Regions from separate parts of the Prochlorococcus sp. ALOHA_ZT_50 genome, predicted to be linked through region 2. Evidence: predicted binding sites of a transcription regulator. Region 2 holds the regulator's gene; each other region holds the start of a gene.
What was found. Region 2 encodes NtcA, which controls nitrogen genes in cyanobacteria. Its sites were predicted from a motif close to GTANCNNNNGNTAC; they were not measured.
Positions count from the first base shown of each region.

Region 1: a site for NtcA is predicted at 10,033-10,046, ahead of MK115_RS04970 (DUF4278 domain-containing protein). Genes of this name have one in related genera too.
Region 3: a site for NtcA is predicted at 10,007-10,020, ahead of queF (preQ(1) synthase). Genes of this name have one in related genera too.

Region 1 covers NZ_JAKVCI010000014.1:16,310-28,463, forward strand. The annotation lists gene MK115_RS04895 (SulP family inorganic anion transporter) at 1-558, opposite strand, end outside; gene MK115_RS04900 (FAD-binding protein) at 589-1,869, opposite strand; gene MK115_RS04905 (sirohydrochlorin chelatase) at 1,836-3,041, shown strand; gene MK115_RS04910 (DUF2811 domain-containing protein) at 3,422-3,679, shown strand; gene MK115_RS04915 (GMC oxidoreductase) at 3,666-5,306, opposite strand; gene MK115_RS04920 (pentapeptide repeat-containing protein) at 5,414-5,887, shown strand; gene MK115_RS04925 (LEM domain-containing protein) at 5,890-6,282, opposite strand; gene MK115_RS04930 (VHS domain-containing protein) at 6,285-6,782, opposite strand; gene gloA (lactoylglutathione lyase) at 7,049-7,438, opposite strand; gene MK115_RS04940 (Tic20 family protein) at 7,572-8,006, shown strand; gene MK115_RS04945 (hypothetical protein) at 8,034-8,363, opposite strand; gene MK115_RS04950 (hypothetical protein) at 8,371-8,955, opposite strand; gene MK115_RS04955 (hypothetical protein) at 9,010-9,210, opposite strand; tRNA gene MK115_RS04960 (tRNA-Ser) at 9,283-9,369, opposite strand; gene MK115_RS04965 (hypothetical protein) at 9,564-9,713, opposite strand; gene MK115_RS04970 (DUF4278 domain-containing protein) at 9,848-9,949, opposite strand; gene MK115_RS04975 (hypothetical protein) at 10,255-10,449, shown strand; gene MK115_RS04980 (RNA recognition motif-containing protein) at 10,446-10,712, opposite strand; gene nrdJ (ribonucleoside-triphosphate reductase, adenosylcobalamin-dependent) at 10,801-12,154, opposite strand, start outside.
Region 2 covers NZ_JAKVCI010000044.1:25-5,970, reverse strand. The annotation lists gene pth (aminoacyl-tRNA hydrolase) at 1-418, shown strand, start outside; gene MK115_RS08820 (DUF3146 family protein) at 422-679, shown strand; gene MK115_RS08815 (RuvC family protein) at 660-1,097, opposite strand; gene MK115_RS08810 (DUF3084 domain-containing protein) at 1,098-2,063, opposite strand; gene ntcA (global nitrogen regulator NtcA) at 2,103-2,837, opposite strand; gene MK115_RS08800 (cob(I)yrinic acid a,c-diamide adenosyltransferase) at 3,037-3,618, shown strand; gene dcd (dCTP deaminase) at 3,623-4,216, shown strand; gene thyX (FAD-dependent thymidylate synthase) at 4,218-4,850, shown strand; gene MK115_RS08785 (thioredoxin domain-containing protein) at 4,854-5,399, opposite strand; partial or broken gene MK115_RS08780 (phosphoglucosamine mutase) at 5,537-5,946, shown strand, end outside.
Region 3 covers NZ_JAKVCI010000025.1:6,543-18,696, forward strand. The annotation lists gene bioD (dethiobiotin synthase) at 1-35, opposite strand, end outside; gene MK115_RS07250 (methyltransferase domain-containing protein) at 32-802, opposite strand; gene MK115_RS07255 (hypothetical protein) at 795-1,499, opposite strand; gene MK115_RS07260 (aminotransferase class I/II-fold pyridoxal phosphate-dependent enzyme) at 1,496-2,635, opposite strand; gene MK115_RS07265 (DEAD/DEAH box helicase) at 2,775-5,501, shown strand; gene MK115_RS07270 (class II fumarate hydratase) at 5,512-6,897, opposite strand; gene purB (adenylosuccinate lyase) at 6,946-8,241, opposite strand; gene MK115_RS07280 (TlyA family RNA methyltransferase) at 8,532-9,344, shown strand; gene MK115_RS07285 (P-II family nitrogen regulator) at 9,346-9,684, opposite strand; gene MK115_RS07290 (hypothetical protein) at 9,709-9,954, opposite strand; gene queF (preQ(1) synthase) at 10,144-10,554, shown strand; gene MK115_RS07300 (cytochrome c biogenesis ResB family protein) at 10,551-11,837, opposite strand; gene MK115_RS07305 (cytochrome c biogenesis protein CcdA) at 11,838-12,154, opposite strand, start outside.

The DNA.
Region 1 (12,154 bases), on a different contig from region 2:
AATTACTAATCCTAGGATTACAAGAATCCAAACTACTGGAATCTGAGAGTTAACTGGATATTGACTTATAGTTTGTTCAACTAATTCTTTTGATTCTTTAATACCAATTCCTAACTGAGGTAGTTGTGCTTGAAATATTAAAAGTGCCAGTGCATTTACAAATCCACTTAATACTCCTGTTGGCACGAATCGCATTTGGTAGGCAAGTCTTAAATATCCCCAAAGAATTTGGAAAATTCCAGTTAATATTCCAGCTGCAATAAGATATGGGACTCCTAATCCAGGAGCTTGTGATTCTCCATAAGCAACAAGTCCAGTCATCAAAAGAGCTGTTGAACCTGTAGCTGAAGTGATCATCCCCCTTCTTCCTCCAACAATCGCAATTGTTATAGATAAGCAAAATGCACCAAAAAGGCCAACTTTAGGATCTACACCAGCTATACCTGAAAAAGCAATTGCTTCTGGGATCATTGCAAAAGCAACAACTAAGCCAGAGAGAATATTTGACTTTGGATCATCTAACCAATTTTTAGATAAATATCTTGAGAAATTTGACATTTTAAGTTTCTTTATAATTAAGAAGTTACCTCATAAAGGAGGCAAAATACCTTGTGGGTCAAAAATATTCTTTAAAGTTTTTAATTCATTCATTCTATCTCCAAAGGCTAATGTAATTTCTTCATCATGAGAATTCAAATGATTATGCAATTGGGCTAAGTGAATATTTGGATAAAACTTTTTTAGCTTGCTCCACGATTTATAAATCCATTCCAAAGCGACTTCTTTTTCTTGAAGATCATTTTTTTTCCATGATGCATATATCCATGGTTTCCAAGTACTTTTTCTATGAACAAAAAAGCTTGAGCCATGATTTAACTTTTTAGTTTTGCAACCTAATTGTTGAGAAGCAATATAACAGGAATTATTAGGTTTATTATCCATTATTTCATCCAAACATTTTATGAAAATTGGGATATCATTTTTTAAATCTTCTCCAAGAAGACTAATTACCTCAGAATGGTTATTTGCATTCAGCTCATATAAATTCAATTCCTTTGGGAAGAAATTTATTTTGTTAAAGTTCTCATAAAATTGTTTTTCTAGAGTAGGGAATTTGTCTAGAAGCATTAGGCATTCTTCTGTTCTTTTATCCTCTAAATTATTTTTGAGTTCAGCAAAAATATATATATAAATTTTTTGGGCATAAATCCATTGAAGACTAATATTTTCTGGAAATTCCTCTGATAGTTTTATTATTTCTGAAAGTTCATTTAGATTTACAAATCCTTCAATAACCTTAATTGGATTAGATTGGATAGTCTTAAGTTCTATTTCGGTAATAATTGAAAAGAAGGGTGCTGCGCCTTTAATTGCTTCCCAAATCAATTGTTCTTCTGGATTTATTTGATTTTTTTTTAAAGAGATAAATGTGCCATTACCCAAGAAACCTTTTATTGATTCAATATTATCAATGGCTAATCCGTAGGCTCTACTGAGCGGGCTTACTCCACCAGTAAGTATATAGCCTGCTCCAGGAAGTTTAGAAAGTCCGATTGGAAAACTTCGATTATATTTTTGTAAATGATTTAATAGATCCCCCATTATTACACCACCTCCAATTGTTACTAAATTGGTTTTTCTATCTAGATGAATTTTGCTGTGATTTTTTCTTAGATCAAGAGTTGTAAAACCATTTTTTGCACAGCTAGAAGTTGTACCTCCACTACACACGCAAAGGTGCTCGAATTTTTCGTAAGAATAGTTATCCTCATTAAATAAGGATTCATCCACGTCATAAATTAATTTCTTTAATTTTGCATCCTTTGAGTTGATATTTGGAACTTCAAGCAAGTTATTATTATTTTTCACTACATGATATTGTTCTTTACTATTATGGTATAAGTAATAATTTGAATTTGGATAATTTAGATTTGAAGTTAAATAATCAAGTCGCGATACTTATCTGTGGACATGGGAGTAGAAATAAACTAGCCATTACTGAATTTCAAGAATTAACTAATTTCATCCAAAAAAGATATCCAAACTTTTTAGTTGAATATGGTTTCTTGGAATTTGCTAAACCTTCGATTGTTGATGCTTTAGACAAGTTAAAAGATCTTTCTATAAAAAAAGTAATTGCAATACCTGCAATGCTTTTCGCTGCTGGCCATGTAAAAAATGATATACCTAGCCTGCTTATGAATTATTCAAGTAAAACAGGAATTGAAATAATTTATGGAAGAGAATTAGGTATTAATAATTTAATGATTAGTGCAGCTTGTGAAAGAGTAAAAGATGTATTTAAACAAAATAATAATCTCAAACCTGAAGAATCATTATTAGTTGTTGTGGGTAGAGGCTCTTCTGACCCAGATGCGAATTCCAATGTTTCAAAAATTACGAGAATGATCGTAGAGGGTATTGGTTTAGGGTGGGGGGAAACAGTTTTTTCTGGAGTAACTTTCCCTCTTGTTGAACCTGGCTTGAAAAATGTTGTGAGACTTGGTTATAAAAATATAATTATTTTCCCTTATTTCCTTTTCTCAGGTGTCCTTGTCACAAGAATAAAAAGGCAAAGTGATTTAGTTGCGATTAATAATCCAAATATTTCATTTATACATGCAAAATATCTTTCGTCACAGTCTTATGTGGTCGACACTTTTGTAGAAAGGATTGAAGAGATTCTTAATAACGAAGGTAATAATTTTATGAATTGCTCAACTTGTAAATATAGATCAAATTTATTTGGCTTTGAAAAAGAAGTTGGAATGGTACAAGAAAGTCATCATGACCATGTAGAGGGCTTGGGTATCAGCTGTGATTTATGTGATCCTGAATGTAATGGTGCTTGTGAAATACAAAATCAAATCCCAACTCATAATCAAGAAAAATCAGACACAGGAGGAGGTGATTACTTAGAACATGAACATGTAGAGGCTCATCAACATGAACATAATCACCATCACCATCACCATAGTATTTATCCAAATTCAAAACACCCTTTAGGACCTGTCACGCTTCGCTTGCCTAATAAAGACTAAATCTTAAGAAAATCCGTTGAAATCAATGAATCACCTGTCTCTTTCTCGACTTAGTCTTAATAGACTCAGTATATATAAGTATTCTTAATATAAAATCTTGAAAGTATTTTGAGCTAGATTTTCCACAATTTACAGGTTGTTTTCCACGTCCAAATCCACATTGGATTAGAAATGCCAGTATTTTTCAAAAAAAACAGGACTTCAACATTATTGTTGACTTTTCTTTAATATCTAATCAATTTACTTATTTAAAAAGTAAATTTCTTAAAAACATACTTATAACATGAGTCTCATTTGATAATTTGAAAAGTTTTCTAGCAGATATTTTTTGATTTTTTTAGAAAAAAATACCATCATAGTTATGAAAAAAATATAAATTTATGGATCAAATCAGCCAATCAAATTTAACTGATAAGAAACTTGTCGAGTGCTCTTCAAATAAAGTCTCTTTAGAAACAGAGCTTTCAGAAACTCTTTATAACACTATGAAAGATTTCGTATTAAGTAACCCAACTTGGGATCAATATAAGCTTATAAATTCAGCATTAGCTACTTTTCTCGTTCAAAACGGATGTACAGATAATTCTGTCTCAGAAATTTATTTAAATCAATTATTTACACCTTCTAAGTCTTTTTAATATTTAAACAGGCTCTTCTACTCAAGGCCATCATTGTAAGTGTAGGGCTTTGCCAAGATGATGTGGGCCAGCATGCTCCATCTAGTACAAGTACATTCTTGCATCTCCATAATCTATTAAATTTATCAACTACGCTATTTTCTTCATTTATCCCCATTGGTGCTCCCCCTACCTCATGAATATAATATCCAGGAGGAGGAGGACTATCTGAAAGTGCTATCAAATTTTTTGTAAATAAACTCCCTAATGGAATATTCATTAGTTCATCAATATTTTTTATTTTCCCATTTGCAGCTTTGACTGATTTTTGTATTGTTTTTTCCATATGTTTTGCCATATTTAACTCATTCTCGCTCCATTCGAATTCAATGTAGGGAATTGGGATACCCCATTCATCTGTTTTTTTTGAGAGAGAAACTGAGTTTTTCTCTCTAGGAAGGACCTCGCCATGAGCGATAAGAAAGCCAATGGATTTGTTTTTGTCTTTTTGCAAAAATTTAGGTATTCCTAATCTATCAATTGCCCCCCAGATTCCATAACCTCTATGGAAATTTATGTCGTCAATTTCTGGTAAATTTGAACCAAATGGAATAAAGAAGCTGCCTGCTCCAGAAAGATCGGGAGGATTATCTAGTGATTTATCTGAGTTTTTTGCTTTTGGGACTGAAAAAAATCTACAGATAGATATGTGATCCATTAGGTATTTACCTAATTTCCCAGAATTATCTTTAAACCCTGAGGAATTTGATTTGTATTCTGAGTTCAGTAGTATTCTCAGTGTTGAAATTGTTGATGCGCAAAGAAGAATCAAATCACAATCCAATACTTCTTTGTGTCCATTTTCTAGGTTTACAATCGTTAGTTTTGAGGCAAGCTCTGTTATCTTGTTAATCTCAAAAGACTCCACTAGGTAATTAGAGATTATTTGTACATTTCCAGTATCTAAAGCTTTTTTTAAAGAGCTTCCTACGCTAGAGGACTTGGGCCAATTTTTTTCTTTTACAGATGAATTACGGTCAAATCCTCTTGATTGGATAAATGGATAGTTTAATTTTGATTTAACTTTGCTGCCAAAAACATTTTCGTTTTCTGTAAGAGGAATTTCACCAATATATTTACCGTTTGGGACCTCCTTGATATCATCTTTTCGTCCATAAATTCCGCAGAAATTTTCAATAAAATCGTAGTGCGGGGAAATTTCTTCGTATGAAATAGGCCAGTTTGGCCCGAATCCGTCTTTTTTAGCCGGATGAAAGTCTTCTGAGGAAAGTCTTAATGTTATGCCTCCCCAAGTTAATGATCTCCCCCCATATTGTTTACCTTGTGTCCAAAGAAATGGCTTTTTTTTGGGGAAGTCATAAGGATGCTTCAATTCATTTGAATATAAGTCAGGATTATTTTTCCAATAACCAGGATGTTGGCATTGATTGGCATGTTTTTTTGTTAAAACTCCTGATAATCTTTTTAATGTACTTTTTGGCTCATGATTACTAGCTTCATGCCTTTTAACTTGAGGCCCTGCTTCTATTACTAAAACTTTGATCCCTTGTTCTGCCAATGTAAGTGCTGCTATTCCTCCTGTAGCTCCAGAACCAACAACAATTGCATCATAAGGACTTATATCCAAAACCTATTTCGTGATTTGCTATTTCAATAAATATAGCATTCAGTAAATAATTAATTTTTAGATTTCAGCTTAAGAAGTTAGAATTTATTGAAATACTACTCAAACAAATGAGATTTATAATTTTAACTTTTTTAATAGTTGTTTTAACCCTCCCTTCTAGAAGCTTCGCTGCGTTGGATTATGGTAAACAATCTTTGGTAGGGGCTGATTTTTCTGGATCTGATTTAAAAGGAGCAACTTTCTATTTGACTGATTTACAAGACGCAAATTTGTCAGGTTGTGAGCTCCAAAATGCGACTCTTTATGGAGCAAAATTGAAAGATACTAATTTAAGTAACTCCAACTTAAGAGAAGTAACTTTAGACTCAGCTGTTTTAGATGGAACAGATTTATCAAATACTAACTTGGAGGATTCTTTTGCTTATAGTACCCAGTTTGAAAATGTAAAAATACAAGGCGCAGACTTCACAAATGTTTTTTTGCCAAAAGATATTATTAGGAAATTTTGTGAAAGTGCTACTGGAACTAATCCAATTACAAATAGAGAAACCAGAGAAACTTTAGAGTGCGATTACATTTAAATTTATGCACATACAAGTTCTTTTTTAATCTTTCTTTGTTTATAAAGTGATCTTCCAACAGGCCAACCTAAAGTAGATAAATGTTTCATTAAAGAACCTGAGTATTTGAAATAAAAATTGTCTGAATATTTGATGCCAAGTTCTTTTAGAGTGGTTATTAATAAACATAGATCTTTCTTTTTGCCTTTTTTCATATCCAATAATATCAATGCTTCACTTGATAATTTTTTTTCTAGAACCTTATCATTTTCAGCAAAACCAACTTTAAGTGAATTAAATTCATCAGAATAAAGAGTATAAATTATTCCATCTTTGAATTTATCTACAGAAGTATCTACATTAAATCTTGATGATATTAATGTTTTGTATCCTTTAATGATTTTTCTGTTATTCATAATTATTTGATTTCATCCTGAGCTAATTCGTATTTCTCCAATAGATTGTTTACTTCTGCTAGTGCAATCCTCTTTTGACAGGCCGAGTCATATCTATTTACTGCTATTGAAGGTATTGAACCTTTGCTTTTCATTTCCCTTATACCAGTTTCTAAACATTGAAAAGCAACACTTGATAGATCTCTTCCTTCTGCTGCGGCCCAAACTTTCAAAAGATAAGTAAGATTTGATGGTACTGAGATCTGTACTTTGTTTGAATTTGAAGTATTTAATGCAATATCATCGAGACTAATTTCTTTAGAGGAAATAGTTTCTTTAACCTTTTTCTTCAAAAATTTTACTTGGCTTATAGCGTCCTCTTTATTCTTTATTTTTTGTTCTATTTCAAATAACTCTTCTTCAGAATTAATTAAAGCTTCTAATGCCCATTTAGCATCATCTTTCGCAACCGCGGTTCTATCAAGCCATTCATCTCTTATTTTTGACCAATTACTAGGCATAAGCTTTATGCGATAATTCTATGATATATAAATCTGAATAGATTGTCTACTTATTCTAAATAGAATTAACCTAGATTGTATAAAGTTTTAATTTTATTTTTAATAATTCCTCATCTTAGAAATAATCTTTTACAATAATTGAAACTGCAGAATCTATCCAATGTGATCTTAGAGGTATTTTTTCGCTAATTGAAAACGATATATTTGATAATTCAATCTTTTTAAATTTTAGTTATTTGTTTATTTAATTAAAAACTTCTGAGCTTTTAATCTCTTTCAATAAGTTCAATTTTATAACCATCAGGATCCTCAACAAAAGCCAAGACAGTAGTACTGTTTTTCATTGTTTTAGGTTTGGTTGTTATTTTACAACCATTTTTTTCTAATCCTTGGCAAATTAGATGAATATCTTTTACTCCAATAGCTATATGACCATATTTATCTCCAAGCTCATAGTCTTCAGACTTTTTGTCCCAGTTATAAGTTAATTCAATTACTGTGTTTTCTTTTTCTGAGCCATAACCAACAAATGCCAAAGTGAATTTTCCATGAGGGTAATCCTTTTTTCTTAATAAATTCATTCCTAATCTATTGACGTAGAAATCAATGGATTTATCTAAATCTCCAACCCTCAACATTGTATGTAGGATACGCATTTTGAATTATGAACCTTAATCAATTATCTAATATTTAATAACCATCTGCCAAAGTTGATTTTTTCGAGGCTAAGTCATTTATTAAGTTCAGAAAAATTAGGCTAAAATATGAATACGAAATTTCAATAATATATTGAATCAGATATTCCAGAGACTCTCATCAGTATTTTTGTATACTTTGCCATTAAAGGCATCAATACCTTTTGGATATTATTTGTTCTATAAATATTCATTTTTAAAAATACTATTATTACTAACTTTTCCGATAGCAATAATTGAAAAATCTTTGCCTTTTGGTAGTTTTTTATTATTTATAATTTTGTTTGCTGGATTAGTAAGAAATCCAAATGTTCCCTATTTCGTTAGATATAACGCATGCCAAGCATTACTTATTGATATTGCTTTGATAATAATTTCATATCTCTTGAGAATATTTCCCATAGTTGAATTAGGCTCAATAATTTTTATATTTACACTATGTATTTTTATTTATTCGATTTCTCAATGTATTTATGGAGTTGAACCTGAAATTCCCTTAATTAGTAAATCTGTAAGAATGCAAATTTAAAAAGATTTATAGATTTACTGACTTTCTTCAGCACTCATTCAGAATAGATTCCCATCTTTGTTGACTTGCCTTTATTGCTTGCATTGGCGGATTAGCCCCCTCTATTTCAAAGGCTTTAATTAATGATTTATTAGCTAATAGACCTAATCTTGCTGCCTCTCTTTGCCTAGAGCATACTTTTTTTCTTGATCCCTCTTTTAGACTATTTTCGATTTCTTTAAGAATCTGGCTAGCTTCATTCGATTTAGAATAAAAATCATTCATGTAAACATCAAGTGCCGTATCAGCAAAGATTTCAACTGGAGAGATTATTGTGACTAAGCACACTATAAAACTTACAAATACAAATATTTTCATAAGAATCTTAAGTAAATTTTTTGTCCGATCTCTTTAATACTAAATAAAAGGTAAGAACGCTAATTGTTCCAGATGGGCCTATTAAAACATGCCAAAATTGATCGCCACTAATTGAGAGCCTTGTGCCAAAGAAAGTCGTAAAAAAAATACCAAATATTGGGTAAAGGATAAAAAGCCAATCTTTAAAAACTCTTTGCCAATTTATAATTAGAAGGATACTTATTATTACTTGAAAAAGAAGAGCAATAGTTTTATCAAATAAAAAATATGAGATTATTGAACATAAAGAAATGCAAAAATTAGTTTTTTGAATAAATTTATTTTTTATAACTGATATTGATAAACATGTTAGACCTAAAGATAGGAAAGAATAAAATAACCAATTAAATAAAGAGGAATGATCTACATAAATCCAAGATGTTTGGGTATGATCTATCATTTCAGAAATCGATGCCAATCCTAAAAAAATAAAACCGAAAGGTATCAATTTGTTCTTGCTTATATGTTTGAATTTATTGATCGATCTAATACCTAATAATATTGGGATGATTGCCGCTTGAAAGTGGGCAAATAATAAAATTGAAAAAAACAAAATAAATTCTCAAACTTAATTCATCCTAATTTAAATAAAAAAAACAGTTTCGGGTCATCTCAGTAGTGAAAGGTACCATTGACCGATTACTATAATCAATATTGTAAGAACAAAAGGGAAAGCAGGATATCTTGTCTGAAAATTAGCTGGTGGCCAAGGAGACCAAGATATTAATCTTCCTTGCGGTTCATTTGAAATAACTTTTTTTTTCGATTTTTTGGATATTAAATTATCTGTGGCAAATCCTTTACTCATAATCTAAATAAATTCATATTAACAAGAACGTTTCAAAAGGGCGTTGATATTATTCGGTTCTTTTTATTTGAACGGAGGGGGTGGGATTCGAACCCACGGTGCCCTTGCAGACACGCTAGTTTTCAAGACTAGAGCCTTAAACCACTCGACCACCCCTCCAAAGGGCTATTCAGTTTTGTTGAACTTAAAAACTATAACATAAGAAATTAGTCATAGTCTATAAATTCAAAGATTAAAAATTTATTTCAAGAAACTTGTCTGAGAGAGGAATTTTATTTAAAAATGACGGGTTAAGTCGTTATAACAATCAATTATTGGTCACATTTAGTCCAAAAATTTAGGCCACAAAAAAATCACCCAAAGTTGACATTTTGTTGAAATAAACCAAATAAGTTATTCCCAACTATGGCAGCGATTATTAAAACGAAGGCAACTATGGCGAAAAGAGCACTAACATCTTTTATGTCATAAGGTGCTTTAAATAAAGGTTTTTGGTCTGCCATTGTTATCTAATATATAAATGCAATTGAATCATATTATTTTAATGCTTGTGAGAAGTATTAAGTTATTTTTTAGTCTAAGAATGGATAATAAAAAAGCCACTAAAAGTGGCTTTTTCTTTTAATGGCTAAATAAACTAGCTTGTGTAAGCTTTTCCTCTATAAGTTAGTTCATTGTGCTGCTTTTTAGCTGCTTCTTTGTTCTGGACGTACTTTTGTCCTCTGTAAATTAGAGTCATTTTTTAAGCTCCGGTTTCGCTTAAGTCCCCGTTCCATGGCTTAAGTCGATTTGCGGCTTGCTATACGCAAGTTGAACGTTTTGGTAGCGGTTGCTACAAATTTATAATAACATCCATTAAAATTATTTGTCTAGGTTTTTAATAAATAAACTTAATATATTAATGATAGATTAGGTTTCTGATAAAAATATTTATCATAATCCCGGCTTAATTTCTCACAGGTTACATTTTGTTCGTTTTTGAGAAGTATTTTTTATTTAATGAACTTTTAAATGTAAAATTCTTAAGATTATAAAATTTGTTTTATGTTTTCTAGAAGCAAAAAACCTACAGTAAAAAAATCTGCAATAGTTGAAGAGACTCCATTATTTGCTCAATTATTACCATTCGCAAACAGAATGAATGATAAGGTCCAATTGGTAAATGCTTTGGCTTTTACTTTTATTATGGGATTCTCAATTTTTGGAATTGCTCTATGGAAACTATCAGGGCTGACCTAATTATTTAATTTTTGCAAAGCATCAATTTTTGATTCTTTGTTTTCAATTATGGTTATTAACCATCTAGAGGCTAGCCCTCTGGATATTGATCTATTTTTTAGAAATCTACATATATATACGTGTAGATTTTTTTCGTTTTTGGAGTTAAATTTTTCCTCAAAATCTAAGATATCCTCTTCTGATGTTCTTTTTCTTAGCTCATCCACCAATGCATGACTAGAGGAATCATTAAAAAAGTTCCCAATATTTAAGCTTAATGTCATAAATAATTTATGTCCCTATTTAAGAGGTAGCCATAAATTAAATTTTTAAAAACTAATTTATATTTTTTATTTACAAATAATTCAAAATTTAATCTTTTGGTTTAGCAAGAGGAAGCAAGCACTTATCTGAATCACAACCTGCTGGTCCTGCTTCAGATAGTTCTCCAACATCATATTTATTAAGAGCGTCAAAGAAATCGTTATTGACTTTCCTTTCTATTACTTTATTCTGCAATGATATATATTCCTCTTTACTTATTGGTTCAAAGGGTAATCTCGGGAAAGTAGCGTTAGCACTAAATCTAGCCAGCAATGCTGCTGAAATATATCCCTCATTATTTTCTATTGCATTATGAATAGCCTTAGCTAAATCCTCGATTTCATTTTCTCTAAATTCTACGGTTGCAGAGGTATTATGCTCTGTGTAAAATTTCTGCACTTGCATGTAAAAATCAAATTGAGCTAATGCTGAGAAATTATTGATGTCTATTTGGTCTGCGCCGTCTATATTTGCCCAACTAACTTCTGTAGGGATTTCAACTAACCATTCTGTACATCTTGGATCAAATGGATTATCGAGCAAGCAACCATTTTCATCTTTATCAGATTGAGATGGAACAACTGAGTAACCATAATCCATGCAAGCTAAAGCGATTGGATCATTTTTCCTGAAAGTTATTCTTCTTATGAATCTTTGAGCCTTTGGAGGATGCCATCCTGGAGCTGCTCCAGTAAGAAGACTTTTAGTTCCAGCTGGCTGAACTGTTGTGCATCTATTTGGTCTCCTTAGATTATGCTTATCACAATATTCCCATACAGTTTCTTTTACTATTTTTCTCCAAGAATCTAAGAATTTAGCTTCCTTTTCTTTGAAGGCCTTCCCTTCTTCGCTATTTGGCCTTCCTGCTTCCCACCATTTCAACCATGGCGTCCCAAAGGCATGGACACAAAAATCAAATAATCCAGTGAAACTTACTCCTACAATAGGATCATATTCCCTACTTTTTCTGTAACGCTCAACTTCAAATTCATGATTAAGTAAGCATGCTACAGAAAGAGCGGCTGCTTTAAAAGCTTTTTTTTGCTCTTCAAAATTTCCTGGATCAATCTGATTTAAATGAACTTCAGCCAAATTGCAATGGAAATCATTTCCCAAGATCTCCCCACAAGGGTTAAGTCCATATCGGCTCATCCTGTGGTCTAACTCTTCTTCTGAAAAAGGACCATAACTACTATTTATCCAATTTCTCGCTTCATCCTTACCTTGTTCTGAGTAGATTTCAATAAATTCCTTTCTCAATTCATCATCTTTGAGAATATCTGCATTTGACCTTGCGATTGCTTCTGGAGCAAATTGAATAGCTCCCTCACCTGAATGGAATTGTTTTGTTACTGCATCCAAAACAGTTTGGTAAGTGGGTTTTGTATGGTAAACCCTAGTA
Region 2 (5,946 bases):
TTTACCAAATACGTTTATGAATAACAGTGGTGATGCTGTCAGAGCAATAGTTGATTGGTACAAAATAAATTTAGATCAGATTTTCATAATAGTCGATGATAAAGATCTTCCCCTTGGAAAAATAAGATTTAGAAGAAAAGGAAGCTCAGGTGGACATAACGGGCTTAAAAGCATCATTGAACAATTACAGACACAAAACTTTAAGAGAATAAGAATTGGTATTGGGTCACCTCCTCTAATAAAAGGAAAAAATAATTTCAATACCATTTCACATGTATTAGGAAATATTTCTCTAGAAGAAAAATCAATATTGGATAAAGTGTATAAGAGAGTAATAGAATCCCTCGAACAACTAAATACTAAAAAAGAAGAATATATAATTAATGAATTAAATTCTTTTGACAAAGACCAACCTTAAGAAATGCGTTCAAAACCTGAAACTATTGCAAATGTAAGTGTTAAGGAATATTGCTTCTCAAAAAAGCAAATTCAGGGGGTTGTGGAAGCTAGTCAATTTAAATGGACTTTTACATACTCCTTTAATAAAGGTCTATTAAAGGTAAATCCACCTTTGGGAAGAGCATTAATTGAGGATGCCTTATTGAGATTTTTATTGAAAAAAGATTATGAACTAGAAGCAGGGAATGAATATAAGTTCACTATTTCAGCCAAGTTTTAAAATCTATATTTTGATTCAAAGTAAACTTCATTTTGCAATAATCTTCTAAAATTATCAAAGCTGATATCGCATCAAGGTTTTTATTAAGAATAAAAACCTCTCTAGGCATTAAAAACTTCAGACCACTAATTGGAAAAAGTTCGAAATATCTTGCTTTAGCCCTGTAGGTAGTATTTTTTTCCTCAAAAGTTATTATTTCTTTTTTAAAAAAATATAGTTTTTCTCTGATTTCTTTACTGGTAGTACCATTGCCAATAATAATTTGTGATATGTCCTCAGCGGCAATTAAATATCTGACATAATTCTCTAGTAATTCACTTTTAAGAATAATCGCTTTATAAACTTTTTTTTCACTTATTTCAGCTAATACTAAGCCGCATTTACTTTTCCCAGGATCAATAGTTATAACTCTAGGCATTTAAGATGCAATCTTTAAAATATTGATTTCAACGACTATGGGTTCTACAGTTTTACTATCTCTCAAAGATACTACTTCTAACTTAAATTTGATATTTTGATTTTCTTGAAGAAAGTCTCTAATTTTTTTTACAAAATTTCCATTTGTATTAATTTCACTAACTTGTGATCCTTTTGACTTAATTTCATCCCTTGTTTCTCTAAGCAATGATTTAATTTTTAAATTTATTGATTTAAGATTTAAATCACTTTCTCCCAGAATTGAACTTGTAATAACATCCCCTTTTTTGACTATAAATTTATTCTCTAATAAATCAGGAGATACAAAAACATAATTATCCCCTTTTAAAACATTTGTTGCTGATTTAATTAATAAAATCCAGTCGCCGCCTCTAGAAGCTATTGTCTCAATTTTTGTAATATCACTAGGTCTCCACAAAAGAATATTTTTTGCTTCTTTTTTATTTGGGGTAACAATTTTCCTAACAAATTTATCAGCTTCATTATAGATTTTTATAAAGTCTAGTTTTACATTTGAGCTAGATTTAATCTCAGCAATGAATAAAGTTTGCCCTCTTTTGATAACAATATTTCCTCTCCTAAATTCTTTAATATTATTTTTTAATTGATTTAACTCCTTTTCTTTTTGAATAATTTTACCTTCAAGTTCCTCTTGCTCTTCCTGTAAAGGGATTAAAGCCTTTTTACTTTCATCTAAAGTTTTTTGCAAAAAAGGAATATCAACAAAAAGCCTTTGTCTGAATTCTTCACTTACTAAAATCAATAACCCTATTGATATTGAACTAATAAACCCACCAGTAATAATAGTTATTATAGTTGCTGTTTTTTTCGGTCTTAATTTTAAGATACTAAATCTTGCTTTACCAATCTTTGTTCCAAGAATATCCCCAAATGGTGCAATTAATCCCCCTAGTAATATTAAAAAAACAATTAAAATCCAAGCCACACTTTTGCATATACTCAGTACATCATAATTTATGATGAATCAATTAAATCTTTTTGCAAGAGCAATTGGATCGAACACTGTGATCTTTTTTCTTTCAATATTAAGAAGCCCTGAATCCTTTAAATCTCCCAATAATCTTGTAATGGTTACTCTTGTAGAACCAATAGCTTCAGCAATTGCCTGATGTGAAAGCCTTAAATCTATCGTAATACCTTTTTCACCTGCAACTCCAAAGTCTCTACAAAGAACCATTAAAAAACTTACTAAACGAGAAGACATATCTCTATGTGTAAGAGTTTCTATCATTGTTTCAGTTTGCAGGATCCTACTTGAAAGCCCCTGTAAAAGTAATAGTCCTACTGATGCATCTTCCTCTATAGCTCTTAAAACAGAATTTGCAGGTGCTGTTATCATTTCAACTCTTGTGAATGCTATGGCATGATAAAAACGATCAGATCTATGGCCTGTTAGAAGAGATAAAACACCAAAGAGACTATTCTCTCTTAAAAGAGCAACAGTTATTTCTTCACCTGACTCATAAACTCTTGACAGTCTTACTGCTCCTCTTCTTATAAGATAAACCCTTTCAGCAGGGTCCCCAGGGAAAAATATTGTTTTAGATCTCTCAACCATTTCTGTGCTTGCACCATCTAGACCTTTAATAACTTCCATTAAAGTTCTATTGATTGGAAAACGTTCTCCAACAGAGTTAATTTTACTTTGTCCGGATTGTTGCGAACTAAAGCGGTTGAATCCTCGTGAAGCAGGTATCATAAATATCTTGACTATTAAAAAATTTAAGGAGACACCCTAAAATATCTTGTATCAACAGTAACAATTTTCAATTCTTATCAGTTTATCAACAAGCTTTTTTCAGTCAGTTTCAAATTGCTTAACCCTTTTTTAAGTAAAATTACACTATATGCAGCGTCAATAGATTCTAATTATACTGCATGTAGAAAGAATCTAAATAATGGTAATTAGTTCATCTCATATTTATTCCAAAGGTAATCTTGATGTTGTAAAAACAAATACTGCTAACAAAATTAATCTAAAAAGAATTCCACAAAACGGACAAATTCAAATCTATCAATCTTCATATAGAGGTAGCTACACATCTATCATTAGAGACTCTCTAAGAAATGCTGCTCTTGGCAGGAAAGTGCTCTTAATACAATTCATGAAGGGAGGAGTCAAGCAAGGAGTTGATAATGCAGTAAAGCTATGCGGTAATTTAACCTGGGTAAGATCATCACATTCCTTTGATCAATATAATTCTGAAGCAATTGAAAATAATAAAAATTTAAAAAAATCTATTCATGAATCTACTATTGAATTATGGAATTTTTGTAAAAAAGAACTACAGTCTGGAGAGAATGACCAAATCATACTTGATGAAATTTTTTTAGCTATTGACATGAAAATTATCGATAAAGATGATTTGATTTCAACACTTGAAAACCGATTTATATCAGGAGATGTAATCCTTACTGGTACAGATATACCTAAAGATTTATTATTAATGGCTAACCAAATTACCGAACTTCGCTCATAAAACAATGCTAAAAAATGATCTCTGGATAAATCAAAAAGCTTCGGAAGGTATGATAAAACCCTTTCAATCAAATTTGGTGAGACATCTTGAGCCTGACAATAAACAAAAGCCAGTTTTGAGTTACGGATGTTCATCTTATGGCTATGATTTAAGACTTTCATCAAAAGAATTCCTAATTTTCAGACATATCCCTGGTACTGTGATGAATCCCAAAAAGTTTAATCCTAATAATTTAGAAAAAACTGTTCTTCACCATGATAATGATGGAGACTTTTTTATTCTTCCTGCTCACTCCTATGGTTTAGGAGTTGCTTTAGAAAAGATGAAAGTGCCAGAAAATATAACTGTAATCTGTATAGGCAAAAGTACTTATGCACGACTTGGAATTATTGTTAATACAACGCCCGCAGAGGCAGGGTGGGAAGGTCATCTAACTTTAGAGTTTAGTAATAGTTCAGGTGCAGATTGCAGAATATATGCTGAAGAGGGTATTTGCCAACTACTCTTTTTTGAAGGTGATCCGTGCTCTACAACCTATGAAGATAGAAGAGGTAAATATCAAAACCAACCAGAAAAAGTAACTCTTGCAAAGATCTAAAATGAGTAAAGTTGAACTAATTTCGCTAACTCCTGATGCAGAAAAAACAATGGCTTACATTGCAAGAGTTAGTAATCCAAAAAATCAGGAAAATGAAGACTATTCGAAATTATTGAGTTATTGCATTAAAAATGAACATTGGAGTGTTTTTGAACAGTCATTTATGACCTTGCAAATAGAAACTAACAGAGGAATCGCTGCCCAAATTTTAAGACATAGATCATTTACTTTCCAGGAATTTTCACAGAGATATGCAGATAGTTCTCAATTGGGTAATATTCCCTTACCAGAGTTAAGGCGTCAAGATTTTAAAAACAGGCAAAATTCAATTCCTGATCTCCCTGATGAGTTAAAAAAAAGATTCAATGAAAAAATTGGTTTACATTTTCAGGCTGCTTCAGAATTATATGAAGATTTACTTGCTGAAGGCGTAGCCAAAGAATGTGCGAGATTTGTTTTACCATTAGCAACTCCAACAAGAATCTATATGTCTGGATCATGCAGATCGTGGATCCATTACATTCATTTAAGATCAGCTCACGGTACCCAAAAAGAACACAAGTCTATCGCCCAAAATTGCAAGTCTATTTTTAAAAAAAGTTTTCCGATTGTATCAAAATCTTTAGAATGGTAAAAATTATCCATGACTACGAGGATTAACCTCATTATTTTTATTTTCTTGAATTATTGAAAATTCAGCATTAATAATTTCCTCATAGGGATTCTCTTCTTTTTCTAAATTATTAATAGATTCTCTTATTTTTATTTCATCTTGTTTACCAATAAAAGTAGATATTAGATTACCCTTTTTATCAAAAAGATTAACTTGAGGAATCCCATTGACTGCAAACTTTTGGATGTAATTACCCCATTTTTGATTATCAACATTTAAAAAAACAAAATTAATATCTTTTTCGTATTCATCTTTAAAAGCAGAAACTTGTGGAGCCATTTCTTTGCAAACTTCACACCACTCAGCATAAAATTCCAGAAATGTAGGCTTATTATTTGTAAAAGCTATTTCAGGGTCAACAGATAATTCTCCAAAACTCTTTAGAAGATAAGTTGATTTAAAAAAGAAATTTCTAAACAAAAACAGTGAAATGATAACAATAGATATGATTAAAATAAGTATTGTTTTAAAATAATGTTTTAAAATTTGCTCTCGACTCTCAGATTGCACTATTAAGAAATTACTTACTAAAAACATCTTAAATAAGTTAAACAAATAAAGAGAATTGAAATCTATAAGCTTTTAATCAACTGATAAAATAAGAACTGAATAATTATCAAAATTTCTTTGATTCCTGAAATCTAATTATGCAATCAATCTTTGGAACTGATGGAATAAGAGGAAGATTTAATGAAGAGATAACTTATTCTCTAGCCTACAAAGTAGGATATGCTCTAGGTTCGACTTTAGAAAATAAAAATCCAATATTAATTGGAAGAGATACAAGAATTAGTGGAGATATTCTGCTTCAGGCAATAACACAAGGTATAAATGAAAGTGGCAAAAAATTTATAAATCTTGGAATCTGCCCTACCCCAGCTATACCTTTTTTAATCAAACAAGAGAACCTGAGCAGTGGTGTCATGATATCTGCAAGTCATAATCCGCCAGAATATAATGGCATAAAAATTTTTGATCATAATGGTCAAAAAATTACTAAAAATTTTGAGAGTAAAATTCAAAAAATAATTGAAGAGTTAAAACAAAATATATCAAT
Region 3 (12,154 bases), on a different contig from region 2:
ATTATAAATTTGAAAATATTTTTGTGACTACTCATAATTTCTTTATGATTTGAATCTCAATTTGCCATGAAAGGTTCACTGTATTATTGTAATTCTTTGGCCAAAACTTTTGAATTTCCTTTAACTCTTTCACTGTTTTGCGTTTACAATTTGTTGATTGTGCTCCTACATTTTTAATGCTTCTAAAAAGCTTATATACATCTTCAAAATTTTCAAGATAATTAAACTGTTCTGAATAATGTATTTCAGTTGATTTGAAATCTTTTAATAATTCTTTAGAGCAAAGGAAATTAAGACCACTATATTCAATATCAATTTTTTTACAAGTATCTTTCCATTCAGGAAAACAATCTTTTGTTGGATATGAAATGATTAAAAAACCTCCAGGTGTTAATTTGCTAAACCAATTTTTTATTATCTTTTCTGGGTTGTTTAACCAATGTATGCAAAAGTTAGATGTTAATAGAGAACAGTTATTTATTTCAGGAGGTAAATCATTATTCAAATCCCATAAAATTTTTTTTCTAGATAATTTATTCTCAAGAAGCATTTTCTTGCTGAAATCAATTCTGGATACTTTTTGGGAAGAAAATTTTTTTTCTATTTCATCTGCTAATAGTCCTGGTCCTGATCCTAGATCTATCCATTCACCTTTTTTTTGGGGATTTAATTCTTTGATAAATTGAACAATCTTTTTTGCAAAAAATTTCTGAATATTTGAATGCTCTAAATACCGATATGCAGCATCATTGAAATTATTTTTTATTTTCTCATTCCACTTTTTACTATCCATTTCAATCATTAAGTGTATTAAGTAAGATCTCGTATAAATTTAAATTATTCAAGCAATGACCTTGTTGAGCTAATTTAATTAAAATTGGCTTCCTATCAAGTGTTTTATTTAAGGAATCTAAAAAGTTATTATTTGATTCGTTGTCAAGAATCAAATCATTTTCTGATTTTATAAAAATAATTTTGCAATCTTTTCTTAAAAATACTGGAAAATCTCTATTGATGTAAAGTTGTTTTAAATCACTTAAAAGAAGAGTTTTATTTAAACTCTCTAGACTTTTATAAAAGATATTTTTAAAACTATTATTCATATGATTTGGCATAAATGATCTATGTATAAATTCTTTCAACATATCCTTAGGTTCATCTTTTATGATTTTTGTTTCCATTCTTTTTAGAGACCTCAAAATAAAGTTTCTCTTATTACTTAAAGGAAGAAAATTATTAAAAGAATTTATAAGAACAATATGAGTTGCTTCTTTTAAAATTTTTTTTTGCATTAAATGAAAACCAAATGAATGGCATAAAGTCATTCTGATTTCTTTTTTAGATTCGCTTTTAATCCATTTTGCTTGATAATTATTTGTCGAAAAATAGCCCCTTTCATTATCTTGCCAATGCCAATTATTATTTAAAAAATCAACTTTATAATCATCCCAGAAATATTTATTTAGTCCCCACCCATGTTGAGTAATAATTTGTTTCATTTAAACTCTTTTAATACTGCAATGAAATTCTTTAGCAGATTAAAATCTAAGTTTCTTCGTATTGTTATTCTGATTCTTGATTGCCCCACTGGAACAGTTGGAGGTCTTATCGCAATTGCTAAAAACCCATTTTCTTCGAGATATTTTTGTAGATAAATTGCCTTCTCTTCTTGGCCAACAATAATTGATAAAATGTGAGAATCTCCCTGAACTGGAAAACTAAAATTTTTAATAATTTCATCTTTCCATATCTTCGCAGAAGATAACAAATCATTACCCCATTCTTTATTTTCTAAAATTTTTTTTAAACCTTCTAGTGCCCCAGCAGCCAAAGATGGCGCAAGTGCGGTTGTATACCTAAATGCACCACTTGTTTGGATAAGATATTCTCCAATTTCTGAATTGGAAGCTATGAAAGCTCCACCGCTTCCAAATGCTTTTCCAAAAGTTCCAGTAATCATAGTTATATCTGAACGACAATTAAAACTTAAACCCCTGCCTTCAGGGCCCAAGATCCCAATTGCATGAGCTTCGTCAACTAATAATTGAACACTATTTTTTTTGCAAATTTCCGTTATTTCTCTGAGCGGAGCAATTGATCCCTCCATGCTATAAAGAGATTCAACAACAACTAAAATGGAATTTTTTGTGGGGTTAGATTTAATAATTTTATCTTCTAAATCTTTTAAATTATTGTGTGAGAATCGAACTAGTTTTGCTTGAGCAGCTTTGACTCCAACCAATAAAGAGTTATGGATCAATTTATCTGCTATTACGATACTATTTCTGTTTGCTAAAGCCTGGATAGCGGCTATATTTGCTTGAAATCCGCTTGGGAAAAGTAATACTTTCTCTTGATCAAGCCACTTGGCAAGTTCTGTTTCTAATAATTTATGTATTGGTCTTGAACCTGTAATAAACCTAGAGCTTCCTGAACCAATACCTTCTAACAAGCTTATTTCGTAAGCAGCTTTTATTAAATCCTTGTCCCTACTTAATCCAAAATAATCATTACTGCATAAGTCTATAAGTTTTTTATTTTGCGAATTTAAACTTAGAAGTTCGAATGATTTTTTACCTAAAGAAAATGTTTTTAATTTACGGATTCTATTTTTTGGAATTTTTATTTTTTTCATTTTGGCAAAATAAAATATAGTGGATTTAATTAAAAAGATTTAGATTTACTATTAAAGTTTGCAAGGTATTTTTTGTTTATTAATATCTATATAGATCATATATTAAGAAGTTAACTCATCCTCTCTTCAATCACAATTATTGCTTAATTTAGAGGAATATTTCCCCTTTCCGCTAGATGATTTCCAATTAGAAGCAATACGAGCTATTAATAGCGGAAATTCTGTTGTTTTAACGGCACCAACAGGTTCGGGTAAAACATTGATAGGTGAATTTGCTATATATAGAGGCTTATCTCATGACAGCAGAGTTTTTTATACAACACCTTTAAAGGCCCTATCAAACCAAAAGTTTAGAGATTTTGCTAATCAATATGGTGAGAATAAAGTTGGTCTTTTAACTGGAGATATAAGTATAAATAGAGAAGCACCAATCTTAGTCATGACGACTGAGATTTTTAGGAACATGCTTTATGGCGAATTTGATGAATTTGATGATCCCTTAGAAAATTTAGAATCTGTGATTCTTGATGAATGTCATTATATGAATGACCCCCAAAGAGGCACAGTTTGGGAAGAAACTATAATCCATTGCCCTACTAGAACTCAAATAATAGCTTTATCAGCAACAATAGCCAATGCAGATCAACTACAAAATTGGATAGAAAAAGTTCATGGGCCCACAGTACTAATTAATAGTGATAAGAGACCAGTCCCACTTGATTTTATTTTTTGTAGTGTTAAAGGCCTCCATCCACTTTTAAATAATAAGGGTAATGGAATTCATCCAAACTGTAAGATTTGGAGAGCTCCTAAAGGGCAGAAAATAAGAGGAAAAGTGGGCAGGATAATGCAACCAAAGTCTCCCTCAATTGGCTTTGTGATCTCGAAACTAGCTGAACGAAATATGTTGCCAGCTATTTATTTTATTTTTAGTAGAAGAGGATGTGACAAGGCTATTGAGAATATAAAAGATTTAACTTTAGTAAGTTATTCAGAAGCAAGTATGATATCCCAAAAATTAGATGTTTATCTTAAAAATAATCAGGAAGCAATTAAAGATAAATCTCAATGCGAGGCATTAAAACGCGGTATTGCATCTCATCATGCTGGATTATTGCCTGCATGGAAAGAATTGGTTGAGGAATTATTTCAGCAAGGTTTAATAAAAGTTGTTTTTGCAACTGAAACTCTTGCTGCAGGAATAAATATGCCCGCAAGAACAACTGTTATTTCTTCTTTATCAAAAAGGACAGAAGATGGGCATAGATTATTATTTAGCAGTGAATTTTTGCAAATGTCAGGAAGAGCTGGAAGAAGAGGAAAAGATACCCAGGGATATGTTGTTACATTACAAACAAGATTCGAAGGTGCCAAAGAAGCAAGTGCACTGGCTATTAGCAAACCAAATTCTTTAGAAAGTCAATTCACTCCTAGCTATGGAATGGTACTTAATCTTTTACAAAGTTATACTTTAGAGAAGTCTAAAGAATTAATTAAAAGAAGTTTTGGTAGTTTTTTATATTTAGGTGAATCATCAGGTGAGAATATAATTCTTGAAAATTTAGATAAGGATTTAATTGAATTAAAAAAAATTACATCTAACGTTTCATGGAAAGATTTTGATGCATACGAAAAGTTAAAAAATCGTCTTAAAGAAGAGAGAAGACTCTTGAAAATTTTAGAAAAACAAGCAGCAGAAAAATTATCAGAAGAGATAACTAATGCACTCCCATATATTAAAGATGGAAGCTTAATTTCAATCAAAGCTCCTCAAATTAAAAGAAAAATTGTTCCAGGATTAATTTGTAAGAAAATATATGAATCCCAAAAAATTAAGAGTTTATTGTGTTTGACAATTGATAATTTATTTATTCTTATAAAACCCTCATACATAGTAAGTATTTTTAATGATTTGGATGCAATTGATGTCTTAGGACTTGAAGTACCAAAGATGTATTTTTCTGGAGAGGTATTTAGGGGAGATGATATGTCGCAGTGTTATGCGGATCGAATTTTAGAAGTTTCTAAAAAAAATGATTTACAAACTCCACAATATGATTTGACAACGGAAGTTTTGGCACAACAGCAACAAATTAATAATTTAGAAGAAACAGTTACTGATCATCCTGCACACAGATTTGGAGACTCCAAGAAATTAAAGAAATATAGAAAAAGAATTATTGATGTTGAACAAGAAATAAATATTAGAAAAAAACTTCTTGAGGATAAAGAAAATCATAACTGGAGAACTTTTACCGATTTGATTAAAATTTTGAATCATTTTGGTTGTTTAAATGATTTGGAATTGACAGAAGTTGGACAAACAGTTGGTGCAATAAGAAGTGAAAATGAATTATGGATTGGTCTTGTTTTAGTTAGTGGTTATTTAGACGATTTAGATCCTCCTGAGTTAGCTGCAATTATTCAAGCTATATGTGTTGATGTAAGGAGGCCTAATCTTTGGTGTAATTTCAAGCCTTCTTTAAAGGTAATAGATGTTTTTAATGAATTAGATGGTTTAAGAAAATTAGTCTCTTTTCAACAAAATAAGTTTCATATTGAAATTCCTATCTATTTAGAAACAGAGTTGACTGGAATTATTTCTGAATGGGCAAGAGGAAAAAAATGGAAAGATTTGGTTTTTAATACTTCATTAGACGAAGGTGATGTAGTGAGGATTATTAGAAGATCAATTGATGTCCTTTCTCAAGTGCAATACTGTATTGGTGTTAGTAATAAATTAAAAAGCAAAGCAAAGCTAGCATTAAAAGCTATTAATCGTTTTCCTGTTTCTGAATCTAATGATCTTATAAAAGTCTCTGAAGATATTAATCCTGCAACAAAAAGAATTGACAATAATTCTTAAATTTTTTTAATCAAATCATTGAATTGATATTCATTGCTTCATCAAATTCATCTTCGTTTAAATAACCTAATTTAAGTGTTGCCTCTTTTAAATTTAATGATTCTTTGAAGGCAAGGTTTGCAATTTCAGCTGCTTTTTCATAACCAACTTTTGGCACTATGGCTGTAACCAACATTAGTGAATTTTCTAAATTTAACTTCATTTTCTTTTGATTAGGTTCCATCCCATCAACTAATTTTATTCTGAAGTTTTCTATTACATTTTTAAGTAATTTTAAACTTGTGAGAATATTAAATCCAATAAGAGGCTTATATTCATTCATCTGTAAAGTGCCGCTAGAATTTGCCATTGAAACTGCATATTCAAGACCCATTATCTGAGTGCAAACCATTGATAAGGCTTCGCATTGAGTTGGATTCACTTTACCCGGCATGATAGAACTTCCAGGTTCATTTTGAGGAATAATTAGTTCATATATTCCTGATCTTGGACCAGAAGATAGAATTTTTATATCATTTGAAATTTTAAATAATGCACCTGCTAATATTTTTATCTGACTCATTACTTGAGCTAGACGATCATGCGAGGCCATGATAGAAAAATTATTTTTTGATTTATAGAACATTAGATTAGTATCATCGGAAATTGATTTTATAGACTCTTCACAAAATCCTTTTGGACAATTAATCCCTGTACCAACTGCAGTTCCTCCCAGAGGTAAGAAATACAATTCATTCAGACTCATAATAATTGCATTCTCAGCATCTTTAAGTTGCTCTGACCATCCTGATATTTCTTGCCCAAAAGTAAGGGGAACTGCATCTTGAAAATGGGTTCTTCCTATCTTTATAAGGTCTTTCCATTCTTCACTTTTTTTATCAAGGATCTTAGTAAGTTCTCTTATCGTTGGAACTAAATTTTTGATTATTTCATTAACAACAGATATTTGAATAGCAGCAGGAAAAGTGTCATTAGTTGACTGAGATTTATTTACATCATCATTCGGATGAATTGGTTGATGACTACCAAGCTCTGAATTAGTTTTTAAAGCTGCAATATTTGAAATTACCTCATTAACATTCATATTTGTTTGCGTGCCACTACCTGTTTGCCAAACCTTTAAGGGAAACTGTGAATCGTGAAGCCCATCAAGTATTTCCGTACATGCCTCTACAATCAAATCTTTTTTCCTTTTATCTATTAAACCTAAATTGAAATTCGCAATTGAAGCAGCTTTTTTTATGAGGGTGAGTGAATAAATTAACTCAATTGGAATTAATTCTTCTCCAATAGAAAAATTTATTATCGATCTTTGTGTTTGAGCGCCCCACAAAGCTTCAATGGGAACCTCTATTGTTCCCATACTATCTTTTTCAATCCTAAAGTTTTTTGTCATTATTCCTCTGAAAACACTGGTTTAACTTAGATAAGGTTTTCAGTAATCCTAGATACCTAACTTCTCCCATATTACACTTAAATTATTGAGATGAATTGAAGGATTAAAACATTCTTCTAAGTCACTTTGATCAATAAAATCCATTATTTCATTATCTCTCTCTATATTTTGTTTGAAATTCCCATTCTGAGTATTCCAGGCCTGATGCGCATTTTTTTGTACTAAGCTATAAGCTTTTTCTCTAGACAAGCCCTTCTCTACAAGCAAAAGTAAAACTTTCTGACTAAAGATTACACCACCATATATATTTAAATTTTTGAGCATATTTTTTGGATAAACTTCCAAATTGCTTACTATATCTTTCATTTCCCTGAGCATAAAATGCAAACAGATTGATACGTCAGGTAACATGATACGTTCATTTGAACTATGGCTTATATCTCTTTCGTGCCAAAGTGGAACATTTTCCAGTGCTGTTAAGACGTAACTCCTCAAAATTCTTGCTAAACCGCTTACTCTTTCACTTCGAATAGGATTTCTTTTATGAGGCATGGCAGAACTTCCTTTTTGCCCTTTTGTAAAGCCCTCCTCAACTTCTAAAACATCAGTTCTTTGTAAATTTCTTATTTCAGTTGCGAATCTATCTAAAGAAGCGCCAACTAGTGCAATAGTTTGCACATATTCTGCATGTCTGTCTCTCGATATAACCTGCGTACTTGCTGTATCAGGTTTTAAGCCGAGTAAATCACAAGTTATTTGTTCTACTTTGGGATTCGTATTAGCGTAAGTTCCCATTGCACCACTTATTTGTCCAATAGCTACAGATTCTTTCAGTGTTAACAATCTTTTTTTGTTCCTTATTATTTCTGCTAACCATCCAGCAAGTTTAAAACCGAAGGAAATTGGCTCCCCATGAATTGCATGAGATCTGCCAATCATTAATGTATTTTTATGCTTCCTTGCTAATAATCTGACTTCATTTTCTAGGTTCTCAATTTCTTCTAATAACAATTCGCAAGAATCTTTTAACTGAAGAGATAAGCCAGTATCAAGTACATCACTACTGGTCATACCAACATGTATGTATCTTCCAGAATCTCCTACAAATTCATTAACGCTTGTAAGAAATGCTATGACATCATGTTTAACTTCTTTCTCAATTTCTGTAATTCTAGATTCATCAAACTTTGCATTTGAACGTATCTCTTTCATGGCATTCTCAGGAATTTTCCCCAGGGAAAAATTTGCTTCACATGCAGCTATTTCAACCTTAAGCCAACTCTGGAATTTTGCGCTATCAGTCCAGATTTTCCCCATTTCGGGTAATGTGTAACGCTCGATCACAATTTTTATTAATTATCAATTTAAACTTTATAACCAAAATCGAATTATTGCTCTATACCTTAAAGATGTACTTGCCATTGAACATATTTGCCTGGCTATTATTTTCTTATGTAACATTTTTCTGGCTAATTAAGAAAGCTTAAATATAAAAATGTTTGCATTTATTCCTTTATTCCTTTCGTTAATAATGGGTAATTTTTTAGTTCTTATTTAAAATTGGAAGGTATTAAAGAATTTGGATCTTAATCTTGTAGAAGTTCATTATTCAGTCTTTTTTTATTGATTAATAGATGATTAAAAAAAGTAGATTAGACCTTTATCTTCTAAAAAGTGGTTTATGTGAAACTCGTCAAAAAGCCCAAGGTTTAATTCTTGCGGGCAAGGTTAGAGATATCAATGGAAAAGTATGGGATAAACCTGGACAACAAGTATTAATTGGATCTGAATTTTTTATTGATTCCGAACCTATGTTTGTATCAAGGGGCGGCGAAAAATTATTGGAGGCATTTAATAAACTTGAAATTAAAGTAAAAGATAAAATATGTATTGACGCAGGAATCTCTACTGGGGGATTTACTGATTGCTTATTGCAACAAGGAGCAAAGTTAGTTTATGGGATAGATGTTGGTTATGGACAGACTGCATGGAAGATTAGAAATAACCCAAAAGTCATACTTTTTGAACGAACTAATATTCGAAATTTAAAACCTAATGATCTTTTATCTAGAAGTAATGAATTACCAAATTTTGTGGTTGCTGATTTGTCTTTTATTTCATTAAAGTTAGTTTTTAAATCTATTGGTAATTTATTAGAAGGTGATTGTATTGAGGGAATATTTTTAATTAAACCCCAATTTGAGGTAGGTAAAGATAAAGTCAGTAAAGGAGGTGTTGTTCGCAATCCTAAATTCCATACTGAGGCTATAGAGTCTGTTATCTATGCTGCTAAGAATTTCCAATGGAATATAAAGAATTTGATAGCTTCTCCGCTGGTAGGTCCTGCTGGGAATCATGAATATCTAGCTTGGATGACCTTAGGAAGTCAATCAAATAAAAGTATTAATAGTGAATATATACAAAATTTAGTAAAAGAAACTCTTTGAATTAAAGAGCTTCTTCGTCTTTGTCGCCAGTTCTAATTCTTACAACTGAATCAATTGATGTGATGAATATTTTTCCGTCACCTATCTCTCCAGTTTTTGCTGCTTCAGCAATCGCATCTATGACTGAATTAACCTTTTCATCTTCTACGACAACTTCTACTTTAAGTTTTTGAAGGAATTCAACAGTAAATTCGGAACCTCTATATCTTTCAACTTGTCCTTTTTGCCTTCCAAAACCTCTGACTTCACTAACTGTCATTCCAACAATACCGGAGTTTACTAATGCAATTTTTACATCCTCCAGCTTAAATGGACGTATGATTGCTTCAATTTTCTTCATGATTAAAGATTGAACATTCCTATTTTAATTGTTTTTTGGGAAAACATCCAACATTGAAATATCAGAAAAACATTCAACATTAAGGCCTGCATTCTTGGCGTCTTCAATTAATAGTTGGGAATTTTCTTCAGAAATTATTACTGTACTATTTGACAACGCTTCCCACTGATCATTCTCAAAGTGTGTTTGAAGCCATAACATTCCAATTGCAGTTTTTGGTTGAAGGGATTTATTTAAGTTGTTATCGATAGTTATCAAACAAATGTCCATTAATTTTTCATTGAACTAAACACATATAAACCTTTCGGCGGACATTATGAATGTTACTATTGATACAAAAATAAGATTTAACATCTTTTGACTTAGTCAATTGTAATACTTAGATTTGTTGATACTTTTGCGAATTTTTATCTTTATATATAGTTTTTATATAGGTTTAGTAAAAAAGTTCTACTAAAAATGAGTACAGCTAAATTAGAAGATTCGACTCAAAGACCGCTATATGGTGAAAGAATTATTGAAGAATCAAAAATAATTTGTTTCGATAATCCAAATAAGAAAAGAATTTATGAAATTTCTATTCAGTTACCTGAATTTACATGTAAGTGCCCCTTTTCTGGTTATCCAGATTTTGCAAAGCTAAATATTATTTATCAACCTAATTTGAAAGTCTATGAGTTGAAGTCTTTAAAGCTTTATATTAATAATTTTAGAGATATAAAAATATCACATGAGGAAGTTGTGAATAGAATTATGGATGATTTAGTGAATGAAGGTTCACCTCACTGGATACATTTAAATGCTGCATTTAACCCCAGAGGGAATGTTTCTATGCAGTTAGATATTTTTAGTGGGCAGAAAAGAAATTAAAAATTTTTTATTTCTTCTGATAATTTAAAAAATTCTTTTTTAAAACCAACTAGATTTTTATTACTAAGGCCTCCAATAGATAACTTTTGTGATTCTTTATTTACCAGAATCCATAATTGGTTAGTTGGTATAAGACTTATTATTGTTCCAAAAATTATTAAGATAAAAGAAAAGTAAATAAATGGTATAGACGGATCATTTTTAATTATTAATCCACTGCTGGGGATTATTTTTTTCAGAGATACTTTTGAAGAGTTAACTTCTAAAGGATCGTCATTGATATAGAGATTATTCCCGGAAAAATTTTCTATATTCGAAATTTTAAGTGGACCATTTTCATTATCTATTGTTAAAAGGAAATTTTTTTTAGTCTCCGATCCTAATTCAACTAAAACTCCCCAAACTTGATTACCGATTTCTGGAATCTCCTTTAATTGTAATTGATAAAGGATATTATCTATTTCTAAAACAACATTTGATATTGCCCAATCTGCTTGATAAATAGTTAATCCTTTAAACCTGATTGGGTGATTAACTTTGGTTGTTTTTATTTCATTTAAATTTAGATCTTCAGAAGAAAAATTTAATTTTGAAATAAACTGTTTGGGCACACCATCACTTTCACGTTCTATAGAAAAATCGACTAATTTTACATTGGCTTTTGAGTTTGTGCTCTCATTAACAAGATCTAAAGTTTCTCCAGGCAGTAAATATTGTTCTTTTGATTGACTTGTAAAACTTCCATATGCTGAACCTATAAGTAAGACTATTAATCCGATATGTACAACTAAAGGACCGATTTTTCCAATTAACCCCTTTCTTGCAGAAATATGACTATTAAATTTGTATGTTTTCCATCCTTTTTTTTTAAGTAATAAATCTACTTTTGATATATGTTCTCCATCTTGATTGATTGGATGACTTGTAGTTAGTTGCAGTTTGCTAAATTTTTTTTCGCTCTTGTATTCAATCCATTTTAATGAAGCTTTTAATGAAGGGATTTGCCTCCTGAAACTACAAGCTGCTAGAGAAATGCAAAGAAGAATTAATGTAAATAAAAACCAAAAGCTTGTATATATATGATCCAATTGAAGTTTTAAGACTTTTTCTCCATCTAAAAATCCAAAAATGGGAGCTCTATCGAAATTATCAATATAGAATTTATTATTACTACCTTGAGGTATAAAAGTACCTATTCCACTGGCAATAGCAATGAAGATTATCAGCGATATAGCGAATCTTAAACTTGATATTTTTAAAATTAGATTCTTAAAAATAATCATTTAAATCCAATTTGAAAATAAATTTAATAACCCTAGGGAAACTAAAAATATCCCACTTAAAGTCGGAATTATTTGACTAAATTTTCTAAGAGCTAAAAATTGCTTTAAGTTTTCTGCAGTAGCTCCTGCAATGATTAATGGGGTTACTTGGCCTATCCCAAAGAAAAATAAAAAAATAATAGATATTATCGGGTTTTTAGCTTGCGATACCCAAGCCAAAAGAGTTGCTAAAACTGGAGTAATGCAAGGTGAAGAAGCTAGTCCAAAAGTAGTCCCTATGGCAAAAGGCGCTATAAATGTTGGTATTTTATCTTCAA